DNA from 4 places in the Paenibacillus sp. sgz302191 genome. Region 4 is predicted to be linked to each of the others. Evidence: riboswitches for the same ligand, from Rfam matches in the RefSeq annotation. Region 4 holds a riboswitch; each other region holds the start of a gene.
The links. A riboswitch is a leader RNA that binds a small molecule or an ion and turns the genes downstream of it on or off. The one in region 4 is predicted to bind cyclic di-GMP.
Positions count from the first base shown of each region.

Region 1 (3,563 bases), on a different contig from region 4:
TTGGATCAAGACGCGCTTTGCCCGGACGTTCAACTGTCCGCTGTTAAAAGTAAGGCTGTCAGCAGATAACAAACCATCCACGCTAATCGAGGAATTGTTGTTAAGATGCCAGTTCCCCTTCACCCAAAGGCTTCCATCGGCAGGCTCCGTTCCATTCGAAGACGAATGCACTTGCAAGTTTAGCTCCGAATTGGCATTCATGCTGCCCTTAACAATCAACAAGCCGTATACATCAATGCTTAATTTGGCATTTGTATTGATTCCATCCGCAATGATTACAGCCGGTTTGGAGGGGCTTCCGAAAACTACCGAAGAATTCAGATTCAAATGCCCCACCTTGATAAATGACGGGGACTGCGTACTATTGTCGATTGCGCGCTGCAGTGCAATCGGATCGCAATTCGCGCATGCAACAGCTTTCTGTTCAAATTCCGACAGCAATTGGTTCACTCGCTGCACTTCTACATCCATATACCTTCCTATTTCCTCCTGCAGACCATCCACTTGCAGATAAGATGGAGCATTATGCTCGTTATTCATCTTGCCCGAAAGCAGTACTTTGTCCCCATGCACTTTTCTCGGTTCGGGCGGCGGCCCTATAACAGGCGTGCTGGCAGCAGAGAGGGCGAGCAAAGTGTTGGGAGAGCCAACTTTGGTTAGCTCTATGAACTGTAAAGCCGTCTCCGCTTCCTCCGCATCGCCGGAACTGACCGTTAATCTGCCGTCCGCAACTTCAACCGATTGTGCTGCAATGACATGCTGCCCTCCCTCAATAGGGATACGATCAAAAAAGCTTACTCCTTCAACAACTACAGTATTGTTGCTTGAATAAACGGAATCGCCGACGCTTACCTTAACTTCATAGATACCGTTGTTTACTTCGAATTCCCAGACTCCGCCTTTATGAACGCGAATTGCGGTATCATTCGGAGTGGTTTGATAAGTACTGCCGCTTACCGTAGAATCCGTGTGAGAACTATTCCACCCATAATTGAATCCATTTTGCGTGCTGAACGGCATTCCCGAGTCTGGCAAAAATCCTTCAGGTACAGGTGAAGTTGCAGGCTGGAAATTAACCTTTACATTCCACGCTCCCGTATCGGCATATGTATACGACGATTCTGCAAAAGGAATGAACAACTGCAGCAGCAGGCATAGACAGAGCCCCCTGACAACAGCTTGAAACCCAAATTTCATATTTGTATCCTCCATTTCCCTTTCAATTTACACAAAAAAGACCAATTGCAATAGGCGGCCCGGCTGCCGTACCGTTTCGGTCTGAAACGGTTTAGGCCCGTGGCTTTGCGTCCCTGTCTTTCGATCAGGTTTGCCTTTTTCAATTTCAATTGGTCTTCGCTTATGTGCGGCACTCAAAACTCGTTTGATGCTATCATAGGTAAAAAGATTTGTTCATACCTACCTTTATACTATAAACAAATATGCCTGTATACCTAGTTACAACATAATATACGACTAGGTTTAAGATATTCCCTCTTTTTTTGGAATGTTTTGTCGATTATTTGCAATAAATACTTTGAATAATCAATTTCATAAAATCTCCTTAACTCGGCGAGTCCTTCGGCGTTTTTTCGCGTATAATTTATCAGACATTCTGCCTCATATCTATTAAATCAAAGGAGAAGATTTTATATGCAAAAAAAGCATTGGCAATGGTGGATTTCCGCTGCGCTTGTTGTGCTGTTGATCGCCTTGACGGGCTGTCAGGCCGTGCAGGGTCTTGATCTCGGGCAGGCTATGCAAAATACCGGAACCGTTAAGTCCTCGGTATCCAAAGGATCGATTGCGCTGGAGCTGATTACAGGCAGCAGCGATCAGATTGATCCCAAGGAAAAGGCGCTGATCCAAACGTTCAAAAATACGAAGCTGACGATCAACAGCGCTAAAATGCAGGACGCTCAGCACGCATCGATCGATGGGGAATGGAATTACGCCAAAGGGACGATTCCTTTTCAGCTCGTCATCGACGGTACTAAGATGATCGTACATATTGACGGCGCCAAGAAGCCTATCGTCTTTGACCAGGCGGCATTGGCGGCTGACGGAAGGGTGGCGCCGTTATCTCAAGAAATCAGGCAAAAACTGACGAATAGCGCAGAGCAGCTGCGGCCGGCCCTTTATAAGTTTTTCTTCAACAATGCGCCGAACCCGAATACAATCTCCGTAACCGACGCTACGGAGCAAGTGAACAATGAAACGCTAAACATGCAAAAAGTGCATGTGGAGTTAAAAGGCAGCGAGCTCGCCGGTCTTTTGAAACTGTTCCTGACGAACGTCCTCGCCGATGAGCAAGGCTTGAAAGAGCTGCTTGGCCAACTGTACGATGCGGTCGTACCGATTGTGAAGGAGCAAATGAGAATTTCTCAGGAACAATTGAAGGAAGAGTACCCCGATCTGGAGGAACAATCGACTACGTCGGATTTGATGATGGCCTATCTTAACAATAAAAACCTGGCGGTCGAATTCGCTTATACAACGATTCATGAGTACTTGAAAAAAGCTGTAGACGAATTCGATAAAACGATGAAAGACACTGCTGCTTCCGATTCACCGGCCAACGAGGAAGTGTCGGCGATCCTCAGCGATAAATTGACGTTCAAAGCCGATTATTACGTCGATCGGAACAAGCAGATCCGCAAGGTGCAGGCTGAGCTCAATATTCCGGCTCCCAATAAGGATGGCGCAGTGACCGGGATAAAATGGACCTACGCCTTCGAAAACTGGAGTTTGAACCAGTCCGTGACTGCGGATGCGATCGATACTTCCGGCGGGGCGTTGAATGTGGATTCCGATACGTTCAGAGGCTATGCGATTTTGAACAATTTTGACAAGAGTTCTTCGTTTTACAAGCTGCTGAAGGAAGATTTGCAAGTTACCAAAAAAGAGCTTCATTTCATTGTCCAAAGCCAAGAAGCCGCGGACGAGGATCCATACGGCTCCTACAGCCCGTATATGAACGACGATGAAGTCGTCATGGTTCCGGTGAGATTCCTTTCCGAGCAGCTTGGGGCTGACGTCAAATGGAATGCCGAATGGAAGCAGGTTACGATTAAAGACGGAGTAACCGGCACAAGCATCGTAATGTCCGTCGACAGCAAGTCCGCAACAGTGGGCGGAACGAACGTGGAACTGGACAGCGCTCCGGTTATGCGAAACGGGACAACGTTTGTTCCTATCCGTTTTATCGCCGAAAAGCTCGGCACAACCATCAAATACGATCCTGAAACCCGTCTCATCACCATTAAGCGGGATTAGAGGATCAAGGAAGCAGGATAATGGCCAAGGCGAGCGATCGCTTTGGTCATTTTTTTATATGAATAGGCGGCAGCCTATACCTTTCGGGAGCGCATGAATAGGCTAATAACGTAATAGGCGAATAACACGAGTGCAGAAAGGGGCAAGAACGCATCATGTATATGGAACCCCAGGTTATTTATCAGGCTGATTTTTCGGAGGAGCAGGAGCCGCCGCAAAACAGAGACAGACTCCGCGATACCTTGATTCCCCACATCGGGCGCACGGTTCATGTTCAAACCTTGGACGGA
Region 1 covers NZ_JBYLHY010000008.1:300,340-303,902, reverse strand. Annotated here, with positions in the region: gene AC3G2T_RS14745 (fibronectin type III domain-containing protein) at 1-1,197, opposite strand, end outside; cyclic di-GMP riboswitch class I at 1,248-1,342, opposite strand; gene AC3G2T_RS14740 (copper amine oxidase N-terminal domain-containing protein) at 1,651-3,273, shown strand; gene AC3G2T_RS14735 (hypothetical protein) at 3,429-3,563, shown strand, end outside.
Region 1: another riboswitch for cyclic di-GMP. It lies ahead of AC3G2T_RS14745 (fibronectin type III domain-containing protein); the one in region 4 lies ahead of AC3G2T_RS16020 (S-layer homology domain-containing protein).

Region 2 (3,563 bases), on a different contig from region 4:
CGCCCAGCACAGCTGCCGCTTCCTTGACGATGCTGCCTCCGTAGAAACCTCCTTGGCGGCCGCCGCGGTCTTTGAAGCCGTCCGATTTTTGAACGGTCGAGCCGCTCACTGTATCGGCATACGCCTGATTATGTAGCGCTCCGACAAAACCTGTTCCAAGAACAAAAGATGCTGCAATCGTACCTGCGAGAATTTTTTTGCTAATAGTTTTCATATTGTTATTCCACCTTTTCGAATGTTTTTGTTGTTTACAAGACCAAGTATAGGCCCCTTTCCTGAATCCCCCCTGAGCGCCGACTTAATAAACCATGAGCGTTGCCTGAGGGTTTCCTGAGTCCGGCTTCCGTCGCATGAAACGCAAAAAAACTGCAGTTGTCTGCAGTTTGGCAAAGTCCGGCTGCTGTCAGGGAACAACACCAGCCTGTTTATTTTTCATATCCGTTAGGGTTGTTGAATTGCCAGCGCCAGGCGTCCGTGCACATGTCTTCAACGCCTTTCTCGGCAAGCCAGCCTAATTGCTCGCGCGCTTTCGTTGTGTCCGCATAGCACGTAGCCACATCCCCCGGCCTGCGCTCCTCGATGCTGTACGATATTACTTTTCCGGAAGCTTTTTGAAAGGCTTCGACCATTTCAAGCACGCTATAACCCCGGCCGGTACCGAGATTATACGCCTCGATCCCGCTCCTGGACAGCAGTTGTTCCAATGCTTTTAAATGCCCTTTGGCCAGATCGCTGACGTGAATATAATCCCTGACTCCGGTTCCGTCTACGGTCGGATAATCGTTCCCGTATACCCGCAGCTTTTCCAGTTTGCCGATAGCCACTTGGCTCACATACGGCATCAGATTGTTCGGCACGCCGTTCGGATCTTCCCCGATTCGTCCGCTGGGGTGCGCTCCGACCGGATTAAAATACCGCAGCAGCGATATGCTCCAGCTGTGATCCGAGATGTACAAGTCCTGCAAAATCCGCTCGATCATAAGCTTCGTTTGACCGTATGGATTCGTCGCGCCGAGCGGAAAATGTTCGTGAATCGGCACCTGCTCAGGCACCCCGTAGACAGTTGCCGAGGAGCTGAACACCAATTTGCGGACATCGTATTTTTGCATGACATTGCACAGAATTAATGTGCCGGTAATATTGTTGTGGTAGTAAGATAAAGGAAAAGAGACCGATTCCCCCACTGCCTTTAACCCCGCAAAATGGATCACCGCTTCGATCGAATGCTCGCGAAACACCTGTTCCAGCCCCGCATAGTCGAGCAAATCCAATTGATAAAACGCAAAATCCTTCCCCGTCAGCTCACGGACCCGCTCAAGCGCCTCCGGCTTGCTATTCATCAGATTGTCGACAACGACGATCTCATAACCCTTGTCAAGCAGTTCAACACAGGTATGGCTGCCAATATAACCTGCTCCGCCAGTTACTAGAATGGACATGATTTCCGTTCCTCCAATTTACGATTTCATTGCGCCGGCGCATCTGCATGCAGCCTTTTTCCAACTTAATGGATTTATGCCATTTTAGCAAATACCAAAAAAACGCCCCACCCTTCTCAAGGAAAAGGATCAGTGCGCTCCGGTAACAAATGCATGATTACACAACGACTTTGCCGGACAGGTCATTATTGGCAGCCCCGGCGTTGATGTTCGTATATTTGGTTAACCCTCTGTCCAACTGTGCGAATGACCCTAAATAAGCTTGCACTTCACCAATTGTTAACCCCAAGCTGCGAGCCTCGCGAATCATTTCTACCCAGTCTGAATCCAAGGGATTGCGTTCCATACCCAATTGCACAAATACTTTGGACATACTATTACCTCCAATGTGAAGTTTGTTTGCAAAAAACCATCTATTAACGGTTTAATAGATTGGGTCGGTTGCACCACTAACTCCACATGCTCCAGGTGCCCACATACGGCGCATGTATCAAAGTATTCCCATAATTAATTATCCAATTGCGGAATAGATCTCAAGGCCTAAGACTGAAACATTTCTCATCAACCTAAGCCTATTATACAACGACCTTCTCCTAAATTCCACCAAAAAATTTGAAAAAAAACTGCTAGGTCATTATTTTTTAGGAAAATGATACTAATGTATCCGCAATAGATAAGTAATTAGTAGGATGCTTACTTGTTGTTTTCCTGGTTTTTCTTCCATTTGCTGAATTCCAAAAATTCGCGAAACTGCTCCTTCGTTACTCCCGAATCCATCGCCTCTTTGACTAAATCCTGCCACTGGCTGTCCAGTTCTTCTAGCACTTTCGGCTGTTCTCCGTGCAGGATCAAGTCGAGCGGCACGTCAAGCGCAACCGCAATTTTTTCCAAAAATTGAATGGACGGATTTTTCTGAATATCTCTTTCCATATTGCTTAAATAAGATTTGGCGACTTCAGCCTTGGCAGCAAGCTCAGATAAGCTGAGTTTTTTTTCTAGCCGTAATCTTTGAATCCTTTTACCAATCACACTTATCATCTTCCTTTTTGCTTTATTCACCATGTTTACGCATATTATAGCAAAGTACCCCTGCCCAGACTATCGCTATATTTTCCAACCGCATACAATTTTCAGAAAAGAAAAAATGCATCTGCACAAAAATGGAGAAATAAAAGCGGTTAAACTTCTATTTGCCATTTAAGGAGATGCATTTCGAAGGCCTACCCCCGGTGTCCGGCGGGTTGCACAAAACAAACTTCGCCCGCCGGACTCTCAGCGCCGCCGTTCACTCGCCGGGGTTCGTCAAGCGCCATTTGTTAAACTCAAGGAATTCTTTAAACTGGTGCTTGTTAATACCGGATGACATAGCTTCTTTAATAAGCTGATACCATTCCTGATCCAGTTCTGCGACATTCGTTTCCGGAGCTTCTTGATCAAGAAACCTGTCTACAGGCACCTTCAGAACGGAGGCGATTTTCTCGAGAAATTGTATCGACGGGTTCTTTTGAACATCACGTTCCAAATTGCTTATATATGATTTGGCCACGCCGGCCCGCTCTGCCAGCTCGGACAGAGACAATCCCTTTTCCTTGCGAAGCTGCTGTACTCGAGTTCCTATCATCAAGATCTTCCTTTTTTTAACGATGTAATATATTCCATGCTATCTGACAGCCGCTTTGTGCCGTAATGTGCTTTTCATACAATCGATAACTCTCGTCTGCTCCTCTTCCATCATCCCGGACCCTGATGGCAAGCATAAGCCGGTGTTAAACAATTTCTCGGAAACACTTTCGTTCTCCGCATGCCGGTAATATGCCGCTCCCCCAAAAAGAGGCTGCAGATGAAGCGGTTTCCAAACCGGACGGGCTTCGATGTTTTCTGCTGTCATTGCTTCGAGTATGGATTTGACGCTTACGCCATGTTGTTCCTCATCCAGGGTGATCACGGTAAGCCATCGGTTCGACCTTGTGTTCTCCAATTCAGGCATAAATTGTATGCCCGGGATGCCGGATAGGCCCTGCCGGTACTTTTCGAAAATGGCTCTTCGAGCACTCACCCGCTCATCCAGTACGCCCAATTGCGCGCGCCCAATCCCTGCCAATACGTTGCTCATGCGATAATTAA
Region 2 covers NZ_JBYLHY010000008.1:150,198-153,760, reverse strand. Annotated here, with positions in the region: gene AC3G2T_RS14115 (hypothetical protein) at 1-214, opposite strand, end outside; gene galE (UDP-glucose 4-epimerase GalE) at 426-1,439, opposite strand; gene AC3G2T_RS14105 (anti-repressor SinI family protein) at 1,597-1,812, opposite strand; cyclic di-GMP riboswitch class II at 1,866-1,949, opposite strand; gene AC3G2T_RS14100 (helix-turn-helix domain-containing protein) at 2,133-2,468, opposite strand; gene AC3G2T_RS14095 (helix-turn-helix domain-containing protein) at 2,725-3,060, opposite strand; gene AC3G2T_RS14090 (DegT/DnrJ/EryC1/StrS family aminotransferase) at 3,100-3,563, opposite strand, start outside.
Region 2: another riboswitch for cyclic di-GMP. It lies ahead of AC3G2T_RS14105 (anti-repressor SinI family protein); the one in region 4 lies ahead of AC3G2T_RS16020 (S-layer homology domain-containing protein).

Region 3 (3,563 bases), on a different contig from region 4:
AGCTTGCCTTGAGCTTCCGTGCATTGCATACTTTGCAAATGTTCGAGCTGCTCCTCGGTTTCCACTCCCTTGGCGATCAGATTAAGACGCAGACGCTGCGCCATCATGGCGATCGCTTCCGCCAGCAGCTGATTTTCGCCGTCTTCGGGAAGGTCGCGGACGATCGTGCTATCGAGCTTGACGCTGTCCATCGGCACCCGGTCGGCGCCGCTTCTGGTGAACAGGCCGGTGCACAAATCGTCCATGGCGATTCGAAATCCGAAAGCTTTCAATAACTTCAGCTTCTCGCCGGTCTCCTCCACGCCGGAAGAAGATATGTCTTCCGCCAAATCGAGCTCGATCATGCCGGGCTCAAGGCCCGTTTCCTTGATGGCGTCGGCCACCAGATCGATGAAGCCTCGGTCCCTGAACTGTGAAGCGGTTACAGCGACGGTCAGCCGCAAAGGAGGATATCCCGCGTCCAGCCAGCTTTTCGCCTGTTGGCACGCTGTTCGCAGCGTCCACTCGCCGATGGCGGTCATCAGGCCGGTTTCCTCGGCGACGCGCACCCACTCGCTGCCCGGGATTTCCCCCTGCCCCGGACAGTGCCAGCGGATTACCGCCTCCATTCCGATCAGACGTTTGCCGGAAAGCTCATATTGCGGCTGATAGTACAGCTCCAGTTCGCCATTGTCCAAGGCGGCGCGAAGCGCCCGCTCCATGCGCTCCGGGCCTGCCGGCTCGGCATTTATTTCTGCGTCATAGAAACGGAGGTAATTTTCCCCATGCTTCTTGGCCGCATACATCGCTTCGTCCGCATGCTTCATTAACTGCCGCGGCGTCTCCCCGTCATACGGGTACAGCGCAATCCCCATGCTTGCCGAAACCGCAAAAGGGCTTCCCTCAAGCACAAAAGGCTCCTCAAGCGCCGCCTGAATACGGGACGCTGCGAGGCGGACATCCTCCTGCTTCATAATATGAGGCAGCAAAATCGTAAACTCGTCCCCGCCCTGACGGTATACGGTATCTTCTTCCCCAAGGCTGCTTGTCAGCCTTTGGCCGGCCTGCCGGATGAGCATGTCGCCATAAGCGTGCCCGAGCGTGTCGTTCACATGCTTGAAACGGTCCAGATCCAAAAAAATAACGGCAACCAGTTTATTGTGGCGCTTGGCATGCAGCAGTGACCGCTCCAGACGGTCTTCGAACAGCCTGCGGTTCGGCAAACCCGTCAAGGAATCGTGATGCGCGATGTATTCCATTTCCATGCTCCTGCTCTTATAATGCTCCCGCGACGCAGCCAACTGCCGGATCCCGTAGACGAAAAACATGCACAGGACCGTATGAGTCAACAAACTTGCGAACAATTCGGACGCAAGAAACACGAATGAAAGCAGCAGCCATGCGCACGCCGCTGCCGCCAATAAAACAATAGAAGCCTTTCGCTTGACGAGAAAAGCGGAGCAAGCAAAGCCCGCAAACAATATCCCGGCCAGCCAGCCCATTGCATGGAACGATGCCGAGACAAGCAGATTCGCCGTCAGCAGACTGACGCCAAGCAGGCACAAATATTCCCACGCAAAGTTAATTGCATGCCGCTCCCGTTTGGATGATGTACCGCCGTTCACGCTTATAACCTCCTCCCCCCAAACCTGTATAAAGAAGAAAAGGCTATTCCATCACATGGAATAGCCGCAGGTAGTACCTGTTAGGTATAATTCAACCCTTCGGCAGCCCAGCTGTCCTAGTTGAATGCAACCTTAGACCTGCGGCTTTGCGTCCTTGCCTTTCGGCAAGTTTGCCTTTTTTCGAAAAATATTCGAGTTTTCTGGGACTTATTTACTATACCATATTTAACCAAAATTAGCTAATAGAATCTTCCGGTTCTGCTGTAAATCGGAAATTTTCAAATGAGCAGATTGAACAGCTTCGGATCCTTGTTAATCTCGATGTAGCCGTAATCTTTGCGCGAGAGGCGCTCGATAAGCCCGTGGTAGTCGTCCTTGTTTTTCAACTCGATGCCGACCAGCGCCGGCGCGTCGTCTCTATTGTTTTTCTTCGTATATTCAAATCTGGTAATATCGTCGGAAGGCCCGAGAACTTCCTCCAAAAACTCGCGCAAAGCACCGGCGCGCTGCGGGAAGTTCAAAATAAAGTAGTGCTTAAGCCCCTCGTAGATCAACGAGCGTTCCTTGATTTCCTGCATCCGGTCAATGTCGTTGTTGCCGCCGCTGATGACGCAGACTACGTTTTTGCCGCGGATTTGTTCCTTGTATGCGTCAAGCGCCGCAACCGGAAGCGCCCCGGCAGGCTCGATCACGATCGCATTGCTGTTGTAAAGCTCCAGAATCGTCGTACACTCCTTGCCGGCTGGCACGATAACGATATCCTCGACATTCTCCTTGCAAATCTCGTAATTCAATTGCCCTACCTGCTTCACGGCCGCCCCGTCGACGAATTTGTCGATCGTTGCCAACGTGATGACTTGTCCCAGCTTAAGCGCCTCAGACATGCTTGCGGCGCCCTCCGGCTCTACGCCGATAATGCGCGTCTGCGGAGCTACGCTTTGCACATAAGTGGAAATTCCCGAGACAAGTCCGCCGCCGCCGATCGTGGCAAAAATAAAATCCGGCGTCTCAGGCATCTGGTTCATAATCTCAAGACCGACCGTGCCTTGTCCGGCAATCGTGCGCGCGTCGTCGAACGGATGAATAAACGCCTTGTTCTCCCGGGCGCAGTACTCCCTGGCCTGAGCGGAGGAATCGTCAAAGGTATCTCCTGTAAGGATGACCTCGACAAAAGCTCCGCCGAACAGCTTGACCTGCGAAATCTTTTGCCGGGGCGTCGTCGTCGGCATGAAGATTTTTCCTTCGATGCCCAAGTGCTTGCAGGAAAAAGCGACTCCCTGCGCGTGATTGCCGGCGCTGGCGCAGACGACTCCCGCCGCCCGCTCCTCGGGAGACAAGCTTTGAATGACATTATAAGCTCCGCGAATTTTGAACGATCTCACGATCTGCAAATCTTCGCGTTTCAAGTATACGTTGCACTCATACAAGTTCGATAAAAGCTCGTTGCGCTGCAGGGGCGAGGGCTCGATCACTTTGCTGAGCACATGATTCGCCTTGATGATGTCTTCCAGACCTACTCTTCCATTTACAGCCATGCTCTTCTGCTCCTTTTGCCGTGTTCGCACAAGATTAAGTTTTAAAGCCTATTGTAACATATCTTGCAGGGCTGGGAAGCACACGGGGAATAATTTTACACGGCGGGTTTCGGAAAGCGGGAACCGTTTCCCGTAAAAAAAACAAGCACACCGGCGATGCGGCATGCTTGTTCCATAAGGATTTAGTATACGTAACGGGGTCGCTGGTCCTGAAGATCGGCGCGCTTTTGCAGGTAGCGGGAGAACGCTACGGCAGCCTGTGCTTTCGTCACTTCCTGCCCGGGCTCAAAGCTGCCGTTATTCAGCGACATGATATCCAGACCGACGACAATCGCAGCTTCTCCGATATTTTTCAGCTTGGCCGCATCCGCAAAGTTTTTGTTGAAAACATTCTCGTATTTCGTCAAGCTTTTGTAACCAAGCG
Region 3 covers NZ_JBYLHY010000004.1:17,339-20,901, forward strand. Annotated here, with positions in the region: gene AC3G2T_RS06835 (putative bifunctional diguanylate cyclase/phosphodiesterase) at 1-1,604, opposite strand, end outside; cyclic di-GMP riboswitch class I at 1,703-1,789, opposite strand; gene ilvA (threonine ammonia-lyase IlvA) at 1,883-3,139, opposite strand; gene AC3G2T_RS06845 (S-layer homology domain-containing protein) at 3,322-3,563, opposite strand, start outside.
Region 3: another riboswitch for cyclic di-GMP. It lies ahead of AC3G2T_RS06835 (putative bifunctional diguanylate cyclase/phosphodiesterase); the one in region 4 lies ahead of AC3G2T_RS16020 (S-layer homology domain-containing protein).

Region 4 (3,563 bases):
CTCGCCCGCTCCGCCTGAAGCATGAATTTCATTTGCGTAAACATGTCTCCGCCGGTTGAAGTCACCACATCCACGCCAAGGGCAGGAGTCCCGCCGTTCTCAAGAAATAACCCGGTGGCAGGATACCCGTGCCCCATCATCATTTCCACCTCGGGAGTAACGGATATCGACGCTCCTGAATCTGCGAGCATTTTGTACTCGTCATAACCCATTGTATTTGCATGAACCATATTTAAATCAGGGCCAAGCAAACCGGCTTTACATAGCTTTTCAACGGATCGGTCATCCGGCCCCCAACTGCCAAAACCAATATGCATGGAACATACCGCACCCAGTTCTCTGGCAAGCTCGATTTCCTGAACCGATGTATCCCAGTGACTAAATTCCGGTCCTCTAATGGCTAACCCCATCGTTAATAATTGATCATCGGAGGAAAAATACTGCTGTTTTACGCGGCGCACATCGTCAGTAACCATTTTTTTGCTATCACGGTTCCAATATTCGGTTTCACCGGAGGCTCCGTACGCGAACACGGCACGAATGCCGGAATGCTGCAAGCCGCGAATCAATTCGTCCGCATGATCGGGAGAATAAATCATCGTCCAATCCAAAAGAGTGGTTACGCCGGCATTGAGCGCTTCCAAAGCTCCCAACAGGTTAGCGGCATAACAATCCGCGGGCCGCAGCCTGCTTCCAAACCCGCCATAATAAATGTTTTGCAAATAGGTAGGCAACGACCAGTCGGTGCCTATAGTTCGCACCAAAGATTCCCAAACGTGCCGATGGGTATCCACCAATCCCGGCATGACAATCATATCCGTTGCGTCGACCATTTCACAATCCGATACTTCGAGATCTTCTTGAATCGTTGCAATGACAGAGTCTTCTACTAAAATGTCCGCTTTCTTAAAATCCCCTAAAGATTTGTCCATCGTCAAAACGCAGCCGTTTTTAATTAAGTAACGTCTACTCAACCTTCCCATCTCCTTTGACAAATGAATGGATTTTACAAAAGTGATGATGAAAAACGAATTTACATCTAATGCTTACAAAGAAAATATTACATAATTTAACATATTTGGTCAAGACTTAATTATGACACTTGCTCAAACGTAGCTCTAAGCTATGATGAAGAAAGAAAAAGATCGGCGCGTGTTCAAGTAGGTGCAAGAAATAAATATTTTGTGGAAATATGTTAGATTATGGGTTAATATGGGACTTGTATTAAATCTTATGTACTATTTTTATAGTTTTAAATGCCTATGAACCAACTGAACACGAAAAGGCAAACCTGTTCGAAAGACAGGGACGCAAAGCCACGGGCCTACTTCTACGAGGGATATGTCGTAAGACATTTTTCGGAGAAACGGCAGCCGGGTTGCCGAAATCGGTTGGTTTTTTGATTTGAGAAAAGTAAATTCATTCCTTTGGGGGTATACAAATGAAAGTATATTGGATTGCATCACTAGTAACTGCCGCACTACTCGGAACTTCCATTCACGCTGCCGGGGCCGATTCTACCACTGCTGCGCCGGGAACAAAAGCGATAACTACCGCCGGTACGGCTTCCACAGGCAGCTTCAGCGACACGAAAGGACATTGGGCGGAAACGACCATCGCTGGAGCCATTCAAAAAGGCTATGTCGACGGCTATCAAGACCATTCTTTCAAACCGAACGAAAAAGTGACGCGCGCCGAGTTTATCAAAATGGTCGATACCGCGCTTCATCTTTCGGTTTCCGGCACCGCCAGCGGCAGTGACTGGTATTTGCCATACATTAACGCGGCGGTCACCGCGGGGATTCATGAGTGGAGCGACTTCACGAGCGGGGATTGGAATACGCCGATGACGCGTCAAGAAATGGCGCGCATAGCGGTTCGGGCGGCTACTGGCGACAAGAACTTGGATGACAAGAAGTGGATGTACCTTGCGACGAAAGCCGGGCTGATCACCGGCCTGGACGATAGCGGCACACTAGATCGATGAGGTTTATTTTGTTTGCTTCGATGATGAGAATTTTGATATATATCGTAATAAGCTCGATAAGTATTAGGAAAATTTCCCACTAGCTGCAGTGAAGTCTTTTTTTTTGAATTACAGGAGTTGATCTAAAAATGGAGGATGCCCTACCACTTCAACCAAACGATATTAACGACGATCTGGCTCTTTCAATTGTAAGGGCCGTCCTAGATGACTTACAGGGTAGATACGGACTTGATCGAATGATTCTAGGTGGTTCTGACCGAGACGATCAAGAGACCCTCATTTCCATGTTTGAGCATTGGAGGAAATTGGTTTCCCAAAAGCTTTATTTATAGGGATTGATCACGGAAGAATTTAAAGCAAAGACCATTTGATTTGTTAAAAATATGCCATTCTATATTCCCGTTAACATAATCAAATTCCCATGTAAATTCGATCATTTTTCTCCATAAACTTCTTTCTACCTTCACTAATCTCACTGAATACTCATACGGGTCAAAATTTATAAAATTTAATTCGTCCCATTTTTTTCAATTTCATGGAATTTTTCTTAAGAGGTGCTGTGGGGGAAGGTTACGTTCAGCAGGATCACCGCGAGGCGATAGCGCAAGCGCTGCACGAAGCGGGCGACGACTGTGACGCTTGCGTGCTCATTCTGAGCAATGTGCGTGAGAAATATCAAGTATGGAACGGCGTGAAGATTCCTTTCGACGATGCCGAGGTTGCGAGAGAAATCATAGCAGGCATGCGAGCTTATGAATAGTTCTCATGCGCAAGCCGGGCGGCTTCAGACTGCAGTCCAGAGTTTACGACCCTGGACAGTTACAATAGGAAACTTGAGTTAGTCGTGTCTTATAACTTTAATCCACTTGTCATTAATAAATTGAAATACTTCCATCTGATCTGGGCTACCGGCATAAATAAACTTTCCTTGTGGAGTATTTTTGTAGTAAAGTACCGGTAAATATTTTTCATTATCCAAAGTGCTCTCCCGGTAGATCGTACTATAAGCTTCTTTTACAATTCCCGGTTTCGAAAAGATAACATTAAATTGTGTGTCTACGGCATTTCCGAATAGCGACACCGTCCCCTTGATAACCCTATATTCTCCTACAACATCAAATGACCAATATAGCCAATTCATCGGATTGTACTTATTAAATAAATTCGTTGTTCGAGGACTAACCTGATATTGAGTAGAAGTTTGATCTTCGTATAGTGTCCTTATCATTGCATCGGTGTTCCATTTGGAATAACTCCTTAATCCCAGATAGCCAAATACAAAGACCAATAGCAAATACAACATTCTCTTGCCTCCGGGTCTAAACAATACAAAGAGCAGTCCTATTAAAAGTGGCACCCATATCCAAGGATCTCCCAGATAGATAATATTCGCACTAAAACCTTCAACATATAATGGGTATAGTAAAGGGGTTTCATGCCCAAGATAGTCCATGAATAAGTGCCCAGTAATTAATGCGGCAATGAATGAAAACCATAACTTAATAAAATTGTATTGCTTCAAAAAGCCGTAAGCAAGGACTGTAAAGGGGAGAAGATAAATGGGAGCGAATATAAT
Region 4 covers NZ_JBYLHY010000009.1:294,076-297,638, reverse strand. Annotated here, with positions in the region: gene AC3G2T_RS16025 (amidohydrolase family protein) at 1-983, opposite strand, end outside; cyclic di-GMP riboswitch class I at 1,275-1,386, shown strand; gene AC3G2T_RS16020 (S-layer homology domain-containing protein) at 1,442-1,987, shown strand; gene AC3G2T_RS16015 (hypothetical protein) at 2,547-2,747, shown strand; gene AC3G2T_RS16010 (metal-dependent hydrolase) at 2,826-3,563, opposite strand, start outside.